3 regions of the Ensifer sp. ENS09 genome follow, and region 2 is predicted to be linked to each of the others. Evidence: riboswitches for the same ligand, from Rfam matches in the RefSeq annotation. Region 2 holds a riboswitch; each other region holds the start of a gene.

Evidence for each region. Region 2 has a riboswitch for thiamine pyrophosphate ahead of thiO (glycine oxidase ThiO). Riboswitches for the same ligand answer to the same signal wherever they lie in the genome.
Region 1: another riboswitch for thiamine pyrophosphate. It lies ahead of thiC (phosphomethylpyrimidine synthase ThiC); the one in region 2 lies ahead of thiO (glycine oxidase ThiO).
Region 3: another riboswitch for thiamine pyrophosphate. It lies ahead of thiD (bifunctional hydroxymethylpyrimidine kinase/phosphomethylpyrimidine kinase); the one in region 2 lies ahead of thiO (glycine oxidase ThiO).

Annotation. Positions count from the first base shown of each region.
Region 1 covers NZ_JACVBP010000005.1:248,742-256,338, reverse strand. Annotated here, with positions in the region: gene IB267_RS25705 (dicarboxylate/amino acid:cation symporter) at 1-1,179, opposite strand, end outside; gene IB267_RS25700 (ATP-binding protein) at 1,423-3,276, shown strand; gene IB267_RS25695 (sigma-54 dependent transcriptional regulator) at 3,280-4,644, shown strand; TPP riboswitch at 4,742-4,870, shown strand; gene thiC (phosphomethylpyrimidine synthase ThiC) at 4,961-6,784, shown strand; gene IB267_RS25685 (hypothetical protein) at 7,154-7,597, shown strand, end outside.
Region 2 covers NZ_JACVBP010000005.1:107,998-115,594, reverse strand. Annotated here, with positions in the region: gene IB267_RS25110 (adenosylmethionine--8-amino-7-oxononanoate transaminase) at 1-1,207, opposite strand, end outside; gene bioD (dethiobiotin synthase) at 1,204-1,842, opposite strand; gene IB267_RS25100 (8-amino-7-oxononanoate synthase) at 1,839-2,984, opposite strand; gene bioB (biotin synthase BioB) at 2,981-3,997, opposite strand; TPP riboswitch at 4,420-4,539, shown strand; gene thiO (glycine oxidase ThiO) at 4,703-5,674, shown strand; gene thiS (sulfur carrier protein ThiS) at 5,671-5,868, shown strand; gene IB267_RS25080 (thiazole synthase) at 5,872-6,645, shown strand; gene IB267_RS25075 (thiamine phosphate synthase) at 6,642-7,247, shown strand; gene IB267_RS25070 (amidohydrolase family protein) at 7,282-7,597, opposite strand, start outside.
Region 3 covers NZ_JACVBP010000004.1:924,052-931,648, reverse strand. Annotated here, with positions in the region: gene IB267_RS24545 (helix-turn-helix transcriptional regulator) at 696-920, shown strand; TPP riboswitch at 1,706-1,809, shown strand; gene thiD (bifunctional hydroxymethylpyrimidine kinase/phosphomethylpyrimidine kinase) at 1,927-2,763, shown strand; gene IB267_RS24535 (glycosyltransferase family 4 protein) at 2,830-4,131, opposite strand; gene IB267_RS24530 (hypothetical protein) at 4,128-6,347, opposite strand; gene IB267_RS24525 (hypothetical protein) at 6,358-7,089, opposite strand; gene IB267_RS24520 (glycosyltransferase family 4 protein) at 7,100-7,597, opposite strand, start outside.

The DNA of each region.
Region 1 (7,597 bases), 140 kb from region 2:
GCGGCATTCCGACATGAAGCGGTCGATGCCGAGGATCAGCGCCATGCCGGCGACCGGTACGGCCGGCACGACCGAGAGCGTCGCGGCCAGCGTGATGAAACCGGCACCGGTGATGCCGGCGGCACCCTTGGAGCTCAGCATCGCGACGAGCAGCAGCAGCACCTGGTCGCCAAGCGACAGCGGGATATCCATCGCCTGGGCGATGAAGAGCGCGGCCAGCGTCATGTAGATGTTGGTGCCGTCGAGGTTGAAGGAGTAGCCGGTCGGGATGACGAGGCCGACGACCGAGCGCTTGCAGCCCGCCTTTTCCATCTTGCTCATCAGGCCCGGAAGGGCGGCTTCCGACGAGGAAGTGCCGAGAACGAGCAGCAGCTCTTCCTTGATGTAGCGGATGAGCGCCACGATCGAGAAGCCGTTGTAGCGGGCGACGGCGCCGAGAACGATGAACACGAAGAGGAAGGACGTGATGTAGAAGGTGCCGATCAGCATCGCGAGGTTGGCGATCGAGCCGACGCCGTACTTGCCGATGGTGAAGGCCATCGCACCGAAGGCGCCGATCGGGGCGGCCTTCATCAGGATGCCGACGAGCTTGAACACCGGCAGCGTCAGCGCATGCAGGAAGTCGACGACCGGCTCGGCCTTCTTGCCGACCATGGCGAGCGACAGGCCGAAGAGCACGGAAATGAACAGCACCTGCAGGATGTCGCCATCGGCGAAGGCGCCGACCAGCGTCGTCGGGATGATGCCCATCAGGAAGCCGGTGATCGTCTGCTCATGCGCCTTCTCGGCATAGGTCGTCACGCCCTTGACGTCGAGCGAGGCCGGATCGATGTGCATGCCGGCGCCCGGCTGCACGACATTGGCGACGATCAGGCCGATGATGAGCGCCAGCGTCGAAAACGTCAGGAAGTAGATCATCGCCTTGCCGGCGACGCGGCCGACCTTGGCAAGATCGGTCATGCCGGCAATGCCGGTCGCGACCGTCAGGAAGATGACCGGCGCGATGATCATCTTGACGAGGCGGATGAAGGCGTCGCCGAGGGGCTTCAGTTCCGTGCCGAGCGACGGATAGAAATGGCCGAGCAGGATACCGGCGGCGATCGCCGCCAGAACCTGGACATAGAGATGGCGATAGAAAGGTGTCTTGCCGCGCGGTTCCGCGGATTGTTCGATAATCATGAGATCCTCCACTGCACCCAGTCCGGCGTCATGCCGGGCCTCCCGGGTCAAATTCCGATGCGCGACAGCGCGGGCTGTCATGAGGACGTCATTTGCAACGGCCGTGCCAGTTCGCCGCGGCACGAGACAAGCCTTTGAATTGATGAGGATGTTTTGTGCGGGCGGCTTGGCGCACACAAAGAGTTGAGCGGATTTCCGCACAACCTACCTGGAAGCCTGAGCGAAAAAGTGCACAATTAGGCCATGTTCAGTGCCCTCTCCGCCCCCCTCAATCTGGCAGATCTCGACCAATCGATGCGCCGCACCTGGCTGGTCTTTGCCGGCCTTGCCGTCGCGCTGCTTGTCGCCGCGCTCCTGCTCGCCGGCGAGTACGGCCGAAGCCAGGCGCTCGAAACGGTCGATGCCCAAAGCCGGATCGATGCCAATCTGAAGGCCTCGCTGTTGCGCGCCGTGCTTGAACGCCAGCGCTCGACGCCGCTGGTGCTGGCCGACGATGTCGAGGTGAAGGCGGCCCTTTCGACCCGCAGCCCACAGGCGCTGCAGCGGCTGGACGAGAAGCTGCAGGCGCTGGCGGCCAACACGGATGCCGCCGTCATCTATGTGATCGGCCCCGATGGTGTTGCCGTCGCTGCCAGCAACTGGCGCGAGCCGACGAGTTTCGTCGGCAACGACTATGCTTTCCGCGAATATTTCCGCATGGCAATGCGCGACGGCAAGGCCGAGCATTTCGCCATGGGCAACGTCAGCAAGCGGCCCGGTCTCTACATTTCGCGACGGGTTCAGGGGCCCGACGGTCCGATCGGCGTCGTCGTCGCAAAGCTCGAATTCGACGATGTGGAGGCCGAATGGCTCGCCTCCGGCAAGCCGGTCTACGTCACCGACCGGCGCGGTATCGTGCTGATCACCAGCTTCCCGTCCTGGCGCTTCATGACGACGAGGACCATTCCGCGCGATCGCGTCGCCGCCATCCGCGACAGCCTGCAGTTCGGCGATGCTTCGCTGCTGCCGCTGCCCTTCCGCGACATCGAACCGACAAACGACGGCTCCAGCGAGTTGCGGGCGCTCCTGCCCGGCGACAGCGAGCGCCGGTTCCTCAGGGTCGAAACCATGGTGCCGACCACAAGCTGGCGGCTGGAGCAACTGGCGCCGCTCGATGGCGCGATCTCGGCGGCAACCCGCGAGGCCCGGCTGATTGCGCTCGCCCTCCTCGCCCCGCTGCTCGCCCTTACCGCCTTCCTCCTGCGCCGCCGCCAGACGCTGGCGCTGGTGTCTGCAAGGGATCGCGCCGCGCGCGACGAGCTGGAAACCCGCGTGGCGGAGCGCACCCATGACCTCAGCCTTGCCCGCGATCATCTCGAAACGGAGATCGCCGACCATCGGCGCACCGGCGAAAAGCTGCAGGCGGTGCAACAGGAGCTCGTCCAGGCGAACCGGCTGGCGATCCTCGGCCAGGTGGCGGCCGGCGTCGCCCATGAGATCAACCAGCCGGTCGCGACCATCCGCGCCTATGCCGACAACGCCCGCACCTTCCTCGATCGCGGCCAGCAGCAGACCGCGGTCGAGAACCTCGTCAGCATCGCCGAACTGACCGACCGGGTCGGCACCATCACCGACGAACTCAGAAGCTTTGCCCGCAAGGGCCGCTTCGTCGCCGAACCGACGCCGATGCGCGACGTGATCGAAGGGGCGATGCTGTTGCTGCGCAGCCGCTTTGCCGGCCGCATGGATGCGATCGTCATCGACCTGCCGGAAAATGGCCTCCGCGTGCTCGGCAGCCGCATCCGGCTGGAACAGGTGCTGATCAATCTTCTCCAGAACGCGCTGGAAGCGCTCGGCGCGCGCGGCGATGCCGAGATCCGCGTGCGCTGCGAGGAGAGCCCGTCCGGGACGGTTTCGCTCGTCGTTGCCGACAACGGCCCGGGCATTCCCCCGCATATCCGCGAGGATCTGTTCACGCCGTTCAACACCTCGAAGGACGAGGGCCTCGGCCTTGGCCTTGCCATCTCCAAGGAGATCGTCGCCGATTATGGCGGCGATATCACCGTCGACACCAGCGACAAGGGCACCGTTTTCACGGTTCGCCTGAAGAGGGCCTGAGCGATGCAGCCGACCGTCTATCTCGTCGATGACGACACCCATCTGCGCAAGGCGATGACGCAGACGCTGGAACTCGCCGGCCTCACCGTCATCCCGTTTGCCAGCGCCGCCGAAGCGTTGAAGACGCTCGATGCCAATTTCGACGGCATCGTCGTCAGCGATATCCGCATGCCGGGCATCGACGGCCTCGCCTTCTTCCGCCGCATCGAAGCCTTCGACGCAGACCTGCCGGTGATCCTGGTGACCGGTCATGGGGATATCCCGATGGCGGTGCAGGCCTTGCACGACGGCGTCTACGACTTCATCCCAAAACCCTTCGCCGCCGACCGGCTGGTGCAGAGCGTGCATCGCGCTCTGGAAAAACGCCGGCTCGTGATGGAGAACCGCGCACTGAAGCGGGCCGCCGAGACGGCCGGCGACAGCCTGCCGCTGATCGGCCAGACGCCGGTCATGGAACGCCTGCGCCAGACGATCCGGCACATCGCCGATACCGATGTCGACGTGCTCGTCGCCGGTGAGACCGGCAGCGGCAAGGAAGTGGTGGCGACGCTGCTTCACAATTGGAGCCGCCGCCGTAACGGCAATTTCGTGGCGCTGAATTGCGGCGCTCTGCCGGAGACGGTGATCGAAAGCGAACTCTTCGGCCACGAACCGGGCGCCTTCACCGGCGCCTTGAAGAAGCGCATCGGCCGGATCGAGCATGCAAGCGGCGGCACGCTTTTCCTCGACGAGATCGAGGCGATGCCGCCGGCAACGCAGGTGAAGATGCTGCGCGTTCTGGAAGCGCGCGAGATCACGCCGCTTGGCACCAACCAGGTTCGTCCGGTCGATATCCGCGTCATCGCGGCTGCCAAGATCGATCTCGGCAATCCGGCGGAGCGCGGCGACTTCCGCGAAGACCTCTACTTCCGATTGAACGTCGTGACGCTGTCGATCCCGCCGCTGCGCGAACGCCGTGACGATATCCCGCTGCTCTTCTCGCACTTCCTGACCCGGGCGGCCGAGCGCTTCAAGCGCGACGTGCCGATGATCTCTCCAGCCGTACAACGGCATCTGATGACGCATGCCTGGCCGGGCAATGTGCGTGAACTCTCGCATTTTGCCGAGCGGGTGGCGCTTGGTGTGGAAGGTCCGCTGGGCCAAACGATTGCGCCCACCGAACAGCCCGGATTCGCCCTGCCGGAACGGCTTGAACGCTACGAGGCGGAGATCCTGAAGGAGGTGCTGCGCGCCCAGCGCGGCGACGTCAAGGCGACGATCGAGGCGCTCGGCATCCCGCGCAAGACCTTCTACGACAAGCTCCAGCGCCACGGCATCAACCGCGCCGATTATGCCGAGCGGACAGCACCGGAAAAGGCCGGCCGCTAGCGCCAAATTCGAATCCGCAAATACACGCACTAGGTGCATCTTTATCGACAGGCGAATTCACGCTTGACGACCCGGGCCGTTCGATGGCTATGATCTAGGCATTCACCAGGGGGGTCCCGCAAGGGGCTGAGATTCTGCTGGATGGCCGGCTTGCCGGCTATAGCGCAGTGACCCGTTGAACCTGATCCAGTTCATACTGGCGTAGGGACGGTGCAGATATCGAAGCCAGGATTCCGTGCGGTGAGCACCTGGCGGAGCGTCTTTCATCTTTCCGGCATCAGAACTGGGTCTCCAATCGCAAACTTGGAGCCTCGTCATGAATATTGCCACCAAACCCTCAGCCCTCGCGGTCACGCAAGGCCCGCTTCCGGCCTCCCGAAAGATCCACAAGCCGGGCGTTCTTCATCCGGATATCCGCGTGCCAATGCGCGAGATTGCTCTGCACCCGACCTCGGGCGAGCAACCGGTCACGGTCTATGACTCCTCCGGCGCCTACACCGCCGACGGTGCCGAGATCCGCATCGAGGACGGCCTGCCGCGGCTTCGCCGCAACTGGATCGTCGACCGCGGCGATGTCGAGACCTATGAGGGACGCACCGTCCGCCCCGAAGACAACGGCTTTGTGAGCGGCGACCGGCTGACACCGACCTTCCCGTTCCAGCATGCGCCGCTGAAGGCCACGGGTGGCCGGGCAGTGACGCAGCTTGCCTATGCCCGCGCCGGCATCATCACGCCGGAGATGGAGTTCGTGGCGATCCGCGAGAACCTCGGCCGCGACGCGGCGCGCGCGAAGGTCCGCGACGGCGAAAGCTTCGGCGCCCACGTTCCCGATCACGTGACGCCGGAATTCGTGCGCCAGGAAATCGCCAGCGGCCGGGCGATCCTGCCCGCCAACATCAACCACCCGGAATCCGAACCAATGATCATCGGCCGGAACTTCCTGGTGAAGATCAACGCCAATATCGGCAACTCCGCCGTCACCTCGTCGATGGCCGAGGAAGTCGAGAAGATGGTCTGGGCGACGCGCTGGGGTGCTGACACGGTCATGGACCTTTCGACCGGCCGCAACATCCACAACATCCGCGAATGGATCATCCGCAACTCGCCGGTTCCGATCGGCACCGTACCGCTCTACCAGGCGCTGGAAAAGGTCAACGGCATTGCCGAGGACCTCACCTGGGAAGTCTATCGCGACACGCTGATCGAGCAGGCCGAGCAGGGCGTCGACTATTTCACCATCCATGCCGGCGTCCGCCTGCACTACATCCCGCTCACCGTCGACCGCGTCACCGGCATCGTGTCACGCGGCGGCTCGATCATGGCCAAGTGGTGTCTGCATCATCATCGTGAGAGCTTCCTCTACGAGCATTTCGAGGAGATCTGCGACATCTGCCGCGCCTATGACGTCTCCTTCTCGCTCGGCGACGGCCTGCGCCCGGGCTCGATCGCCGACGCCAACGACGCCGCACAATTCGCCGAACTCGAAACGCTCGGCGAACTCACCAAGATCGCCTGGGCCAAGGATTGTCAGGTGATGATCGAAGGCCCCGGCCACGTGCCGATGCACAAGATCAAGGAGAACATGGACAAGCAACTGGCCGTCTGCGGCGAGGCGCCTTTCTATACGCTCGGACCGCTGACGACGGACATCGCACCCGGCTACGACCACATCACGTCCGGCATCGGTGCTGCGATGATCGGCTGGTTCGGCACCGCCATGCTCTGCTATGTCACGCCGAAGGAGCATCTCGGCCTGCCTGACCGCAACGACGTCAAGGTCGGCGTCATCACCTACAAGATCGCCGCCCATGCCGCCGATCTCGCCAAGGGTCACCCGGCAGCCCAGGTGCGCGACGACGCGCTGTCTCGCGCCCGCTTCGAGTTCCGCTGGGAGGACCAGTTCAACCTCTCGCTCGACCCGGAAACAGCCCGCAATTTTCACGACGAGACCCTGCCGAAGGAGGCGCACAAGGTCGCGCATTTCTGCTCCATGTGCGGCCCGAAATTCTGCTCGATGCGGATCTCGCACGACATCCGGGCCGAGGCGCAGAAGGAAGGGCTGGAGGCGATGGCCGCGAAGTACCGCGAGGGCGGCGACCTCTACATGCCGGTGGAAGACGCGGCTGGCGCGGTCGAGTAGGCGGCAAAGACCCCCTGAAGGGGCCGGTCACGGCCCCTTCAATTCGCGCAGGATTTCCCGGCGATCGCCAACGGTCCCCACCTCCTTCATGTTCGGGCTCGACCACAGTAGGACGCGCGCTTCCGACCCGCCCAATCGACGAACGCGCCCCCCTGTCGAACCCGCGATCATCGGCGTGTTGCGGCCACCGCCCTGGGCCCGCACCTTGCGCGGCACCCGAATAGCTTGTCCCCGCGGCGATTGAACGGTATGCAAGGCACTCGCAAAAGTCGCTGTCGGCGAAATTCATTCGCGACGCGCTGCAGTCCTATGACGCGCAGAAGGTCTTGCAGAACGACGCAACAACGCCGTTCGCACAAGGAGAAAGACTTGAGGACACGCCTGCTGAGACTGACGGCCCTGTCCATCGGGGCCCTTGCATTCGCAGGCGACCTGCCGCGCGATGGGAGCTTTACCGCGGGCCTTTCCTGGATTTCCGCCGCCCATGCGGACGACGCCAATACCGGCGGCGGGAATGGTGAAGGTGCTCCGGGCGGCGGCGACCAAGGCGGCGAAAACGTCGGGAGCGGCGGCACCGAGGGTGGCGGTGACGGGAGTGGCGGCAACTGGGGCTCCGGCGACGGTAGCGGCGTGGGTGGCGAGCCCGGTGGGACCGGCGCAGGCGGCGGAGGCGGCGTCATCGACGGAAGCGGCCTGAGCGGTGGAGACAGCGAGCGTCACTCTTCGCGCGACGGGCGCGATTACGGACCGACCGGCAGCGTATGGCACGGCGGCAGCAGCTTCCTCAATCTTTTCCGCCAGACACCGGAGGAG
Region 2 (7,597 bases):
GATCGGCATCGGTGACGCAATAGGGCGGCATCAGATAGATGACGTTGCCGAGCGGACGGATCAGCAAACCGCGCTTACGGAAAAACGCCCGGAGCCGCGGGCCGACCTCGGCGAGATAGCCGCCGGACGGCACCACGAGATCGAGGGCCGTAATGGTGCCGAGCTGGCGGACGTCGGCGAAGCGCGGATCATCGGCGAAGCGCGCCAGATGCCGATGCTGGTGCGCGCCCAAGGTTTCGATGCGCGCCGCTATAGGCTCCTGTCTCCAGACGGCGAGATTGGCGAGTGCCGCGGCACAGGCGATCGGGTTGGCCGTGTAGGAACTCGAATGGAAGAAGGTCTTGCGCCGGTCGGCCGAAAGATGCGCCGTAAAGATCTCCGAGCTGCAAAGCGTCGCGGCCAGAGGAAGCGCGCCTCCGGTCAGCCCCTTCGAGGTGCAGAGAATATCCGGCGTGATCCCGGCCTGCTCGCAGGCAAACAGGCTGCCCGTCCGCCCCCAACCGGTCATCACCTCGTCGGCGATCAGCAGGCTGCCATGCCGTTCGGCAATGCGTTTCAGCTCGGACAGCACGGAAGCCGGATAGGTCTTCATGCCACCGGCGCCAAGCAGCAGGGGCTCGATCAACAGGGCGGCAACCTCGCCGGAGGCGCAAGCCCGTTCGAAGGCGTCGAGCGTTGCCTGCTCCCGGCCCGGCTCCGGAAAAGGCAGGCGATCGACGGCGAAGAGCAGCGGCGCGTAGGCGGCATTGAAGACGCCTCTTTCGCCGGCCGACATCGTGCCGATCGTGTCGCCGTGATAGCCATGCTCCAGCACACAGATGCGGCTCCGCGGCTGGCCGCTGTTGTGGAAGAAACCGAGCGCCATTTTCAGCGCGACCTCGACTGCGGTCGAACCACTGTCGGAATAAAACACATGGGAGAGCCCGGGCGGCGCGATCTCGATCAGCCCGCGCGCGAGTTCCTCGGCCGGCGCGTGGGTATATTCGGCGAAGATGATCTGGTCGTACGTCTCCGTGGCCCTGCGGATCGCCTCCATGATGGTGGGGTGACGGTGGCCGTGAGTGATGACCCACCAGGACGAAATCGCGTCGAGGATCGACGCGCCGTCCTCGTCGACGAGATAGGCACCCTCGGTGCCGACGATGCGGCGCATCGCCGATTCCAGCGCATGCTGGGTGAAGGGATACCAGACGGCGGAGTTTCTCATGCCGGCACCTCCAGGAAATCGGCGATGTTGAAATTTTCAGCGAAGGCGCGGCGCAGGCGGTCGGGCGTCAGCGGATCGAGTCGCGGCAGCCGGCCGAGACGCCGCACGGCGCCAAGTTCGGATAGGACCGCTTCGCTGTCCTCCTGCGCGTCGCCGATGAAGGCGACGCCAAGAACGGGAATGGCGCGGCGACGCAGCGCTTCGAGCGACAACAGGGTGTGGTTGATCGTGCCGAGCCCGGTGCGCGCGCAGAGAACCACCGGGATCTGCCAGCGCGCAAAGACAGACGCAAAGACCATGCGCTCCGTCAGCGGCACCAGAAGCCCGCCTGCGCCCTCGATCACCAGCGGTCGGTCCACCGCGGGCGGGGACAGATGTTCCGGAGCGATGGTGACGCCGTCGATCCGCGCCGACAGGTGCGGCGAGGCCGGCGTCGCGAGCCTGTAGGCCTCAGGCAGGATGCGGTCGGCCGACAACTGGCCAAGCCGGGCGACGGTTTCGCTGTCGGTTTCTTCGTCGAGACCTGACTGCACAGGCTTCCAGTAGCAGCCGTCGAGCGCGTCGGTGAGGGCTGCGGAAAAGATGGTCTTGCCGATGCCGGTATCGGTACCGGTGACCACGATACGGGTCTTCATGGCCGCTCCTTGGCGATCGCGATCTTCAACTGCTGCAGCATCTGCACGACTGCAGGCTGGTCGACGTTGAGCGTGATGGCGATCCGAAGACGCGCGGTGCCTTCCGGCACCGTCGGCGGGCGGATTGCCCTGATATCGTAACCCTCGGCGCGCATGCGGGCGGCGATGCGGAGCGCTCGGCCGTTGTCGCCGATCGGGATGGGCAGGATTTGCGAGCCGCTGCCTTCGATGCCGAGCGTCTCGACAAGCGCCCGGTTGGCGAAAGACCTCAGGCCGTCGAATGCGGCGCGGCGTTCCGGCTCGTCGACGAGGGCTGCGAGCGCTTCACGCACCGCGGCCGCAACGAGCGGCGAAGGCGCGGTCGAATAGATGAAGTTGCGGGCGCGGTTGACGAGATAGTCGCAAAGGAGGGCGCCCGCCCCGACCAGCGCGCCGGAAACACCGAGCCCCTTGCCGCAGGTGTGCAGCACGACGACATTCTCACGACCCTCCAGTTCCGCCGCCAGACCGCGACCTTCCCGTCCGAAGACGCCGGTCGCGTGCGCCTCGTCGATGACGAGAAAGCCGTCATGCTGCGCGGCAAGCGCGAGGAGGTCGGCAAGCGGCGCGCGATCGCCATCCATCGAATAGAGGCTTTCGACGGCAATCCACGGGCGCCCCGCTCCGCCGGCCCGGCGCCATTTTTCGATGGCATCGGCAAAGGCGCCGACATCGTTGTGCACTGCTGCCACCGCATCGGCCTTGCTTGCGGCGATGCCTTCGTGAGCGCTCGCATGGATCAGGGCATCGTGGACGATGAGATCGTCACGCTGCGGCAGCGTCGAAAACATGGCAGCATTGGCGGCATAGCCGCTGCCGAAGAAGAGCATCCGTTCGGCGCCGAAGAAGGCCGCCGCTTCCGTCTCCAGCGCCTCGTGTTCTTCGTGATTGCCGCGCAACAGCCTTGAGCCGCCGGAGCCGACAGGCACGCCGCGCGCGATGGCGGCCGTTATCGCTGCCTTCAGCCGCGGCGAGGCGGCGAGCGCCAGGTAGTCGTTCGAGGTGAAATCCACTCCGCCAGCGGGGGCAAGAGCGCGCCGGCGGCCCTTGCGTTCGAGGCCCTCCAGCGTCTTCTCATGGCGCGCAAACAGACCCGCGGTCATTCCGCCGCGTCCGGCCTTGCCGGTGGAGCCATCGGCTTCAACCCCAGCCGCCGGAAGAGTGCTGCATCATGGTCCTCGCCGGGATTGTCGGCGGTCAGCAGGGTTTCGCCGACGAAAATAGAATTGGCGCCGGCGAAGAAACAGAGCGCCTGCGTCTCGTCGCTCATGTCGGTGCGCCCGGCCGAAAGCCGGACATTCGATTGCGGCATCAGGATGCGGGCAAGCGCGATGGTGCGGACGAAATCGATCGGATCGACGGGTGCCGCATCGGCCAGCTTCGAACCCGGGATCGGGATCAGCATGTTGATCGGCACGCTTTCGGGCGGCACCGGCAGGTTGGCGAGCGTTACCAGCATCGAGATCCGGTCGTCAGCGGTTTCGCCCATGCCGAGGATGCCGCCGGCGCAGACCTTGATGCCGGCGTCGCGGACATTGGCGAGCGTCTCCAGCCGGTCGGCAAAGCTGCGGGTGGTGATGATCTCGCTATAGAAGCGTTCGGACGTATCGACATTGTGGTTGTAGTAATCGAGCCCGGCCTCGGCGAGCCGCGCAGACTGGGCCGGCGTCAGCATGCCGAGCGTCATACAGGTTTCCATGCCGAGCGCCCGCACCCCGCCGACCATGGCGACGATGGCATCCATGTCGCGGTCCTTCGGACTGCGCCACGCGGCCCCCATGCAATAGCGGGTCGCGCCGCCGTCGCGCGCCTTGCGCGCCTCGGCAAGCACACGCTCGACCTCCATCAGCTTCGATGCCTTGAGCCCGGTCGGATAGTGGGCGGACTGGCTGCAGTAGCCGCAATCCTCGGCGCAGCCGCCGGTCTTGATAGAGAGCAGCCGGCTCATCTGGATGGCGTTGGGATCGAACTGCGCACGGTGGACGGTGTGGGCGCGGTAGAGCAGATCGTTGAACGGCAGATTATAGATTTTCTCCGCTTCCGGCCGGGCCCAGCGGGATTGGGCCGCGTCGCCCGGGATCAAATCAGCACCAGTCGGTCGGTTTTCGTCCAGCATTTCAGCTTGTCCTCCAGGTCGTCGCGATCGTAAAATAGATAGAATCCAATATTATCTATAATTTTGACGGACGCGGGAATTCGCAAGCACCCAAGCGGAGAAATTCTTACATCTTATATTCTTCAGGTTGTATCTTCGGATCACATGAGGGTCCGGACGCCGTCGACAGAGGGCAAGAACCGACAATCAATCACTCGCGCGTCAGCCCGGAAATCTCGCACGTCCACCAACGAAACCGTTACGACTCCGGACTTTCCCGGCACTCCAAGCTCCACTCCGGTCGGCCAACACCCTTCCTTCCATCACGCCATCGACGCCTCCGCTTTCTCGCAGCAAGATTATAGATAATTTTTTCGGCAGTTACATCACAGTCAGCACGAATGCTGGCTCTTGACAAAAACGGCCCCGAGCGGTCAGCTTGGAGCATTCACCAGGGGTGTCCCGCCAAGGGGCTGAGATTCTGCTATGCGGTCGCGCGGCGCAGTGACCCGTTGAACCTGATCCAGTTCATACTGGCGTAGGGACGGTGCAGACTCGCTGCCGCAAACGTCGCGTTCACGTGACGGATCAATCGGCAAGGCGTCCTTCCCCTCCCCCGCTCGTGAACTGGGTCTCCACCTTTGGAGCCTCGGCATGCACACCGCCAACACTATCCCGCTTCGTTGCCTACGACGGCCCGTACGCGCCGCACAGGAGCGCTGAGCGATGCGCGTCCTCGTGAAAGGCGCCGGCGTCGCAGGGCTCTGTCTGGCCTATGAACTCAGCGCCCGCGGTGTCGCGGTGACGGTCGTCGAGCGTAAGCCCGGTTTTGCCGGTGCGGCATCCTGGTTTGCCGGCGGCATGCTGGCGCCCTGGTGCGAGCGCGAAAGCGCCGAAGAGGCGGTGCTGACGAAGGGTATCGGCGCCATCGACTGGTGGGACGACGTCCTGCCAGGCGAAGTTTCCCGCAACGGTACGCTGGTCGTCGCCCCGCCACGGGACGCCGGCGAACTCAGGCGCTTCGCCTCGCGCACCTCCGGCTACGAATGGCTCGATGCTGCCGCGATCGAACGGCTGGAACCGGCACTTGCCGGGCGCTTCCGGGAGGCTTTGTTCTTTCCGGGCGAGGCGCATCTCGACCCGCGCCGGGCGCTCGCCCGGCTGCGGCAGAAGCTTGTCGATCGCGGCATCGCCTTCGTCACCGGGGCGAGCGACAACGGACAGCACGATCTCGTCGCCGACTGCACGGGTGCGGCAGGCACCGGTGACACGCCCGGCCTGCGCGGCGTGCGCGGCGAAATGCTCTATCTTGAGACAAGCGACGTAGAGCTGTCGCGGCCCGTCAGGCTCATTCATCCGCGCATCCCGCTCTATATCGTGCCGCGCGGCGGCGGCCTCTTCATGTGCGGGGCGACGATGATCGAGACGGATGATGGCGGACCGATCACCGCCCGTTCGCTCATGGAACTGCTGAACGCCGCCTATGCGCTGCATCCGGCCTTCGGCGAAGCGCGCCTCGTCGAGACCGGCGCCGGTGTCCGCCCCGCCTTCGCCGACAACCTGCCGCGTGCCCTGCGCGCCGGGCAGACCATCACGATCAACGGACTTTACCGCCATGGCTTCCTGCTTTCGCCGGCCCTGGCGGCCGAAGCAGCCGACCTTGCCCTTGTGCAGGACCTGAAGGGAGATGCCGCATGAGACTGACCGTCAATGGCGAGGATCACGACCTCGCCGTCGCCACCCTCGCCGAGCTTCTGGCTGCGCTCGACTTCGAAGGCGATTGGCTCGCCACTGCTGTCAACGGCGAACTGGTGCACCGGGCCGACCGTTCGGGTCATGCGCTTTGCGACCGAGACCGCATCGAAATTCTCTCGCCGATGAAAGGAGGCTGAGACATGCTGACGCTTTATGGACAGGACCTGCGCTCGAGACTGCTTCTCGGCACCGCCCGCTATCCCTCCCCCGCCGTGCTCGAAGATGCGGTGCGATCCTCGGGCACCGAGATCGTCACGGTCTCGCTTCGGCGCGAAACGGCCGGAGGCCGCCAGGGCGGCGCCTTCTTCGAATTGATCCGGGCGCTCGGCGTACACGTGCTGCCGAACACCGCCGGCTGCCATTCGGTGTCCGAGGCGGTGCTAACGGCCAAGATGGCGCGCGAGGTCTTCGGCACCAACTGGCTGAAGCTCGAAGTAATCGGCCACCACGACACGTTGCAGCCGGATGTCTTCGGGCTGGTCGAGGCGGCGCGCATCCTCTCGGCCGAAGGGTTCGAGGTCTTTCCCTACACCACGGATGACCTTGTGGTTGCCGAGCGGCTCTTGGAAGCCGGCTGCAAGGTGCTGATGCCCTGGGGCGCGCCGATCGGCAGCGCCATGGGGCCGCAGAACATCCAGGCGCTGAGGGCCATGCGGGCCAATTTCCCCGATGTGCCGCTGATCGTCGATGCCGGCATCGGCCGGCCCTCGCACGCAACGACGGTGATGGAGCTCGGCTTCGACGCCGTCCTGCTCAACACGGCCGTCGCCGGCGCCGCCAGGCCCGCGCTGATGGCCTCGGCGTTTGCGGGCGCGATCGATGCCGGGCGGCAGGCCTTCGAGGCCGGCATGCTCCAACCGCGCGATTTTGCCGTTCCTTCCACCCCCGTCATCGGAAAGGCGGTGTTTGCGTGAAACTCGATCCCTTCTACCTTATCGTCGACAGCGCGGCCTGGATCGAGCGGCTGGTGCCGCTCGGCGTCAAGTTGGTGCAGCTACGCGTCAAGGATCGTCCGGAAGCGGAGACCCGCCGCGAGATCCGCGCGGCCAAGGCTGTTTGCGACGAGCAGGACTGCCAGCTCATCGTCAACGACTACTGGCAGCTGGCGATCGCCGAAGGCTGCGACTTCGTCCATCTCGGTCAGGAGGACCTGGCGGAGGCCGACCTTGCTGCGATCCGCGCCGCCGGCCTGAAGCTCGGCCTCAGCACCCATGACGAGGCGGAACTGGAGACGGCGCTGGCAGCCGACCCGGACTACATCGCACTCGGGCCGGTCTACCCGACCATCCTCAAGGCGATGAAGTGGGCGCCGCAAGGACTGCCGCGTCTTGCCGCCTGGCGGAAGCGCGTCGGCTCCCTGCCGCTGGTCGCCATCGGCGGTCTCAACGTCGAGCGGATTGCCGGCGTCTTCGAGCACGGCGCCGACATCGCCGCCGTCGTGACGGACATCACCCGCAATGCCGACCCGGAAAGCCGGACCCGCGAATGGATTACCAGAACCGCACCGTGGCGATGAGCACGTGCCAGACCGCGGGCGTCGATCTCCGCGGTCAGGCGATCTCCAGCTGCGACAGCCAGGAGGCATCCAGGCCGCGCTTGCGGCAATAGGTGGCGAGCCGCTGGCGGGTCGGCCCCGGCCGGTCGAGGCCGAGGTAACGGGAGGCGTTCTTCCAGAAGATGTTCTGTTGGTCCTCCTCGCTGACATTGGCCTCTTTCAGTTGCTGGGCGATCCGCGGGACATAGGCGTTGTAGTCCTTCTCCAGCGCCATCATCGACCAGTCGGTGCCGAACATCAGATGGCGCGCACCGGGATCGTAGTCCTTCAGCCATTTGTCGAGCAGCGCGCGGATCTTTTCGTGCAGCCCG
Region 3 (7,597 bases), on a different contig from region 2:
CGGCGGGCTGCGAGCGCGCCGCTTGCGATGCGGCGAACACCTTCAGTCGCTGAGGCGTGGCGAGGGTTCAGCTGCCGTGTCGATTTTGAGCAAATCAGCCAAGACGGTACGGATTTGCGGCCAGGGTTCGTCCACACAGGTCGACGAAGGCTGGCCGCGGTTCACGATCGCGTCGAGTTTGGCGATGACGCCGGGAGCGACGTCACAGGAACCGGCCACAACGCTTGGGCGGCTAATTCCTCCGCCAGCGCTGCGCGGTCCTCGTCCTCGAGCGCGTCATTGTAGGCGCTGCGTCCATCGCGCTCAGCTGAAGACGACGGCTCGCCTGAGAACAGGGCGATCTCGAGCTGTTGCTGATGGTGGGTCGATTCGCTCAGGCGAGTCCAGGCGGCACGCCAATGCTGCCAGGCTGCGACCGCAGGGTCATTGGTGCAACCGCTAAACCCTGACTTTCGATGGGCCGCAACGTGCGGATATGTGGGTAAACACGCCGGCACCGAGGAATGAAAATCTCCTCGCGTGACGGTAGGCAAAGTTCTGCTATTGTCGGAATCAGCCATGATCCGAGCTCCCTATAGCTTGGTTTTGGTCAGATCGAACAGGTGTTACCGCACCTGTTCGATCGCCGGGTCATTCTTCCTACAATATGTCGGAGGTCAATCAGAAAGTTTGCCTTGAGTAACTTACTTCTTACGATGGAGCAGTGCCGTGGAGCACGGGCAATGTTGGGCTGGAGCCAGGCAGAGCTCGCCAAGGCAGCAAACGTGTCTCGCCAGACTATCGCCGATTTTGAAAGGGGAGCTCACGTACCGATCGTCAACAACCTCGCAAGCATCGTAGCGGCGTTGGAGAAGGCAGGAATTGAGATTATTCCGGCAAATGGTGGCGGCGTAGGCATCCGCTTCAAACGGTCATCTTAAGTAGGTGGATTACTGGCTCTTCTGCATGCGATGCGCTTCACAGGCGCACAAATACGCGCCGCTCCTGTGCGTGGAGCGCTAAAGGGCTCGCCAAGGCAACTGATATCGGAGTCGCCACCGTAGGCCGAGCAGAAACTGAAGATGGAGCTGCATCCCTAACATTCGCGAACTTGAAGGCCATACGGCACGTGTTGGAAGGTCCCGGTATCGAATTCATCCCTGAAAATGGGGGCAGCGTCGGCGTTTGTTTCAAGAAGTCGAGCTCGGGATCTTCCGTTGATGGCGTTTGATCCGGCTACCAAAGAGACAACTCTTGAAAGGAAGACCCTCGCCAATCTTAACTGGAGCCGAGGTTCGCGCAGAGCTGGCGAATGCAGCCAGTGTGGGACTGTCCATATTCGACGAGCGGAAGAGGAATACTGATATCAGCGACTCCTTCATCGAACTCACGTTTGATCCGCAACGCTCTGGAAGCAATGATGCTGACCGGAGTTGGAGGGCTATTCCACCTTTAAGCGATTGTTGACCCAACGCGACCGAAAGTCCGGAATCGAGGCACGCTAACCGTGCACAATCGCGTGAGGGCACTATGAATTTTCACAGCCTGTGTCATCAATACCTTCGCCTGTGAAGTCGAACGCTCAGACGGAAGGCCCCTTGTGCTCGAAAGCCCATAGGACCTTCATTTTAGGAAGCTTCTTCAACAGTGAGGATTGCGCCTCGAACTGGCTTGCCTGTGACAGGGTTCCAACGGTTGACACCCCGGCCCACGCTACCCTAGCATCCCTCCCGCCGAGGGGTGCACTGTCACAGTGCTGAGATGGCGGTGAGCCAGACCCTTGAACCTGATCCGGATCATACCGGCGTAGGAACGGCGAGGGCCCTTCTGCTCACCAGCTGTCTTTGCGCTTACCGACCGGATCTCCGTCCATGTCCGGGAGGTCGCTTTGCTCGTGTCTGTTTTTGACTCAATCCAAAAAGGCTCAAGGCTCATGCAGGTGGGGCGATGACCGCGATCGCCGTTACCATCGCAGGTTCGGATTCCGGCGGCGGGGCCGGCATCCAGGCGGATCTGAAGACGTTCTCGGCGCTCGGAGTTTATGGCGCAAGCGTGATCACCGCGGTCACGGCGCAGAATACCCGTGGGGTCTCTGCGGTGGAGGATATCTCCCCGACCGTCGTTGCGGCTCAGATCGACGCGGTATTTTCGGATCTCGCCGTGGGAGCGGTGAAAATAGGCATGGTCTCGCGGCGCGAGACGATCGCGGTGATCGCGGCTGGTCTTAAGCGCTACGACCGGCTGGCTGTCATCGACCCGGTGATGGTGGCAACCTCCGGCGATCACCTGATGCGCCGGGACGCGATCGCGACGCTCAAGGAGGAGTTGCTGCCGCTGGCACTCATTCTGACGCCGAACCTGCCCGAGGCGGCGCTGTTGACCGGACGGGCGATCGCTGAAACCGAGACCGAGATCGCACGCCAGGCCGAGATGCTTCTGAAACTCGGTGCGCGTTCGGTGCTGATGAAGGGCGGGCATGGCAAGGGCAAGGACGCGACCGACGTTCTCTTTGGTCAGGGGGACGTCCTCAACCTGTCGCGACCGCGGATCGAAAGCAGCAATGATCATGGCACCGGGTGCACGCTCTCTGCGGCAATCGCCGCGGGGCTTGCCAAGGGCAAGCCGATTGACCATGCGGTCGTCGCCGCCAAGGCCTACTTGCATGACGCGGTGGTCGCTGCCGATCGTCTGACTATCGGACAGGGGCGGGGGCCGGTGCATCATTTTCATCATTGGTGGGGCGACAGCCGCAACCAGAGCACAGCGTCTTCGGACGGGGCCTAAGCAGACGGCCGCCTCGGACGAATGACTAGATATGGCTATGCGCAGTAGCATGGCGTTCATTGCATCTCAGGCCACTGCAGCGCTTGGCAGGGCCGATTGCTCGCCCTTGAGCATCTTGCGATAGAGCGCCACATGTTCGCGCGCGCAATCGACGTGGCTCGTCGGTCGCCGAAGTGTCGCACGCAGATTGTCCCATGCCCGCGGGGCGGCCAACACGTCGATCAGCCGGTCGGCCAGATCCTGGGCGCTGCCGGCGCGGAAGTGATAGCCATCCAGCCGGTCGCGAACCTTTTCGGCCATGCCGCCGATGTCGGAGCAGAGGATCGGCCGGCCGTGATGCAATGCTTCCTGGATGACGACGGGAGAATTCTCCCACCAGACCGAGGGCATCACCACCCAATCGACCGATCGCATCAGCCGCGGCATGTCCTGGTTCTGGTAGGCGCCGTAGAAGCGCACACGGCGACCGGCGTCTTCGATCAGTTTGGCCACCTTCTCCTGATAGTCTTTCGGCTGGCGCTCGAGGTTGCCGCCAAAAATCATCAGCGAGGAATCGTCGCCCCACACGTCATCGGGCACACGCGATACGGCGTCGATCAACACGTGAACGCCCTTGAATGGCGTCATCTGCCCGAAATAGGCAAAGCGGTTGCGTCGCGCCGTCGGCGATGGCAATTCGCGGGCCGGCGCCTTGTCGCCCATGACGATGCCGTTCTCGATCACGAAGATTTTTGCGGCTTCGAGCCCCCATTCGACATAGCGGTTGGCGAGAAAGGCGCTGGGCGCGATGAAGGCATCGGCGAGATTGAGCATGCCGCGCACGAACTGTTCGCGGCGAACGAAGCGCGACACCGGGATTTCGGGGAAGCACGTGTGGCAGCTGATCGGTGAGGCGCCGTTGCAAAGCTGGCCCGAGGGGCGTTTCACCATTTGCCCGTGATTGTGGCAGATCGGCAGATACTCATGGAACGTCACGACGATGCGTGCGTTGGGCAGGGCATCACGAACGGCATAGAGCGCTTCCAGGCCGAAGCCGAGAATATGATGGAAGTGAATTACGTCCGGCTTGATGTCACCGACGAAGCGCAAGAGGTCGCGGCGGATCGCGTCCGTATCGCCGTTGGAGAGGAAGAAATGGTCGAAGTCTTCGGCGTGGTAGAGCACTTCGTCCATGGCGAGACGCAGGCTCATCAGCGCGGACGCGCCATGGCGCGGAACCGGATTGCCGACGCGGGCGAGGTAGATCGATTCCACACCGGGCAGGCCGTTAAGCGCCTTGTGAAGGCCATGCGAGGCAATTTCCGCTCCGCCAAGGGAGTGGGTTGGGTGGCCATGGGAGACCACGAGTACGCGGAGTTTTTCGCTCATGCGCCAGCCCCTTCAAAGATTGTCTTTGCGGTTTCGGAGGCGGGCGTCCATCGGGCGCGGAACAGCGTCCGATCGACGCGTTCCACGAAGCGCGCGGTGGCGGCAGAGCCTGCTCCGGGCACCTCGTCGGATCCCACCATCTGCAGGGAAGGAAGCCAGTAGGCTTCGTAGCCCTTTCCGCTGAGGCGAAGGGCGAGGTCGAGGCCCTTCAGCGCCGCGCCGAGATAGGTCGGCGACAGGCCTGCGTCCTCCATAAGCGCTTCACGCGGCAGGATGCAGCAATCGAGCGATGCGGCTGCGACCCGCGTCAGCTTGAGGCGATTGACGGCGCCGACGGGATAGCCGGCGTAGCGGCTCGATTGCAGATGGTCGGGGCGATCGAGCGACGTGCTGCCGGCCCAGCGGATAGAGTGATCTTCATAGGCAAGGGTTGGCGAAATGATGCTTCCCGTGTTTGCCTCGTAGGCGGCAACGAGTGCCTGGTACCACCCGGCATTGGCTGGCGTCAGCGACGCGGAAATCAGAACGACCGCGTCGCTGTTTACGCTTTCGGCGGCCGCTTGCGCCAGGTCACATGCATCGTCGGCGCCTTCGACGGAAATGAGCCGCAGCGGCAAACGATAGAATTCGGAGAGTTGACGGATGTGGACCGCGTGCCTTCGGAACCGCTCGGACTGGAGCACGAGCGCGATCGGCGCACGACGCGTTTGGGGATCAAGCGCGAGCAGCCCCAAAAGCGGTGCGAAATCCGTTTCGGTTTCTCCGGCGATAAGAAGGATGGCGGTACCCTCAGCCTGGTCGAAGGGGCCCATGTCGACAACGGTCTCGATGGTCGGTGCGGTGCTGCGCGCCGCCGTCAGGAAAGGGACGATCTGCCGGTCGATAATATCGGGCAGGGCCCAGCTTGTCGGATCGATCGAGCCAAGCAGCCGCAAGGCGGCGGCGCGAGCCGGCAGCCGCACGGGGAAAAGTGGCATGTAGGCGCGGCGGGCATCGCCAAGGGTGAGTTCGAGGTGAACTGGCCCTTCTGCCTCGCCACCAAGCGGCTCGACTTGAACGATGAAGCCATGGGACCGGCGATGGCCGGAAATCGCGCTTTTGAATTCCGGCCGATCGACGAAGGCCTCTTCGACGTCGGACCGTTCGGTGCGGGTCCAGGCTGCGTCCAGCCGCGCTCCGCCGCCCTGTTGGCAAAGTCGCGCGCTTTCAACATGCCCATCGGGGTCTAAAATCCAGCCCGAAATCAGGAAGGCACCATCCTCACCCTGGTAGAGTGCATCCACGCCAAGGCGGACAGGAACCGGAAGGCTCGAGATCGTCTCGGTGCCATCGTATCCGCTCGCGGCATCGCGCAGGCGAAGCATGACCTGCGGCGAGCTCTGGCTCTGGAGCAGCATCGCGCGGATATGGCCGGGTGTCTCGAGCGGACCGGTCACCACCCGGCGTTCGTGGAGCCCGGCATAACGCCAAGCGCCACGGCCGCGATAGAATATGCCCTTGATGTCGCGCGCTCGGGGCAGATCGTTTGCGGACAGCAGGCCGACGAAGCCAGCCGCACCGTCAGGGGCGTCGTTGCGCTGGAAAATGGCGACGTTGCAATCGGCAAGGACGGTATCGTCACCCTTGACGATCGCCCGGCAGACGCCGGCGGGCAGGTCGCGCGCCCATCCTTTCAGGGCGATGGTCCCGTCATGCCCCTCGCCGAGCAGTTCGATGTATCCGTCGCTCGCCGCTCCGGTTTTAAGCAGGGTCGTGATGGCCGCGAGCCGTTGATCGGCATGCGGCGGTTTGATCAGCACGTCGACCAGGCGACCGAGCACGTGTACCAGTTGCGGACCGGCGAAATCCTTCAGCATCGCCGTGACTTCACCAATCGAAGCGGCGCGTGGCGCGACCATGTAGCGCTTGCCGTTACCCGCCGTGCCGAAGCGCAGGGTCGTCGGCAGACGATCAGAGCCATCGAGCAGCAACAGCGCGGCAAAGCCATGTGTGGCGGAAGCCTGGGGCGCTGCCAGCCGCCAGCCGACGACCGACGCCATGACCTGGCTTGACGCATCTTCATTGATCTCGACCGGCAACTGATCGGCCATCGGGCCACCGGTACCGATAACGAGAAGTATTGTTTCGTCGATCGGGCAGGCCATAATGCGTCCACCGCGCGCAATACGGCCAAGCGGTGCAGGGCTTGCGGAAAGGCTGAGTTCCGTACTGGGCATGAGATGGGCCTCAGGTCCGAAGGAAGACGGAAAGGATCGCGCCTGCCGCAAAGCCCGCAAGCACGAAGAGTAGCAGAAACGCGGGCTTCAAATCGCCGTTCGAGCGCTGCTTCAGTGCGTTGAGGCTCTTTTCCATGCCCGCGATTACACCGTCGAGCCGCATCAGGTGGACGTCGAGATCGGTCAGTCGCTGGGTGATTTCTCCGCGGAGGTTCGCGACATCGTCGCTGATTGCTGCAAGTCCGGGGCTTTCGGCTTCATCGCCGTCGTCAACTTTCGACCGCAGGGCGGAACGCTGCGAGACCTGCAATTGCCGTTGTGCTGCCATCAGCACGTCGAGCTTGTCGAGCACTTTTGCAAGTGGCGCCGCAATCAGCGCCTCAGCGGCTTGTTCGTCGGGCTTGGGAACACGAAGCGGCAGTTCGCCGCCTTTGCCGGTCGCCGCAAGCACAACGAGTTCGCCGCTACGCGCGCTCGCCATCTCGGGCAACGCGATTTCAAACGCGTGGTTGCCGTCGCCAATGCCGTTGCGCTTGAGATCGGGCCGGTTGCGGTCGGCGAGCGCCTCGGCGATCACCTTGCCGTCGAGAAGCACGCGAATGGCAAGCCGCTTTTCCGGGGTTTCCGGGTCAAAGGCCCAGCCGAAGACGCGGCCCTGGTCGATCGCGTCCACGCGGCCCTTCAGCGGCTTTGCATTGTTCTGCTCCGGTGCGACGTCCGGTTTGTCGGCTGCTACAGACATGGTCTTCCCTCTAGGCGGCGACGGTTTCTCGGGGCTCGATCGCGTCGATGAGCGTGAGATAGCGCCGGGCAGTGGTATCGATATCGTTGGGCTTGCGGGCATTGGCCGAAAGGCGGCGCCGAAGGTCAGGGCTTTCCGCCATGCGGCGCATGGCGGCAGCCAATGCACGCGGATCGTTTGGCGAGACGGTGATGCCGTTGACGCCGTCCTGCACCATTTCGGCCATCCCGCCGATATTGCTGGCGATCACCGGTTTGCGCTGGGACTGCGCCTCGTCGATGACCAGCGGTGCGTTCTCCCACCAGATCGAAGGCACGATGGTGCAATCGACTGCGGCAATAAGGTCGCCGATGTCTTCGCGCCTGTAGGCGCCGCGCTGTTGGACGGAAGGCGCCGTCTTCTTGAAGAGGCGGGCGATCTCGTCCTTGAAACTGTCGGCCTGGAAGGGCGCGCCCCCGTGCACCCGCAGCTCAAAACGCAGGCCCTCGTCGATCAGCTGCCGCGCAGC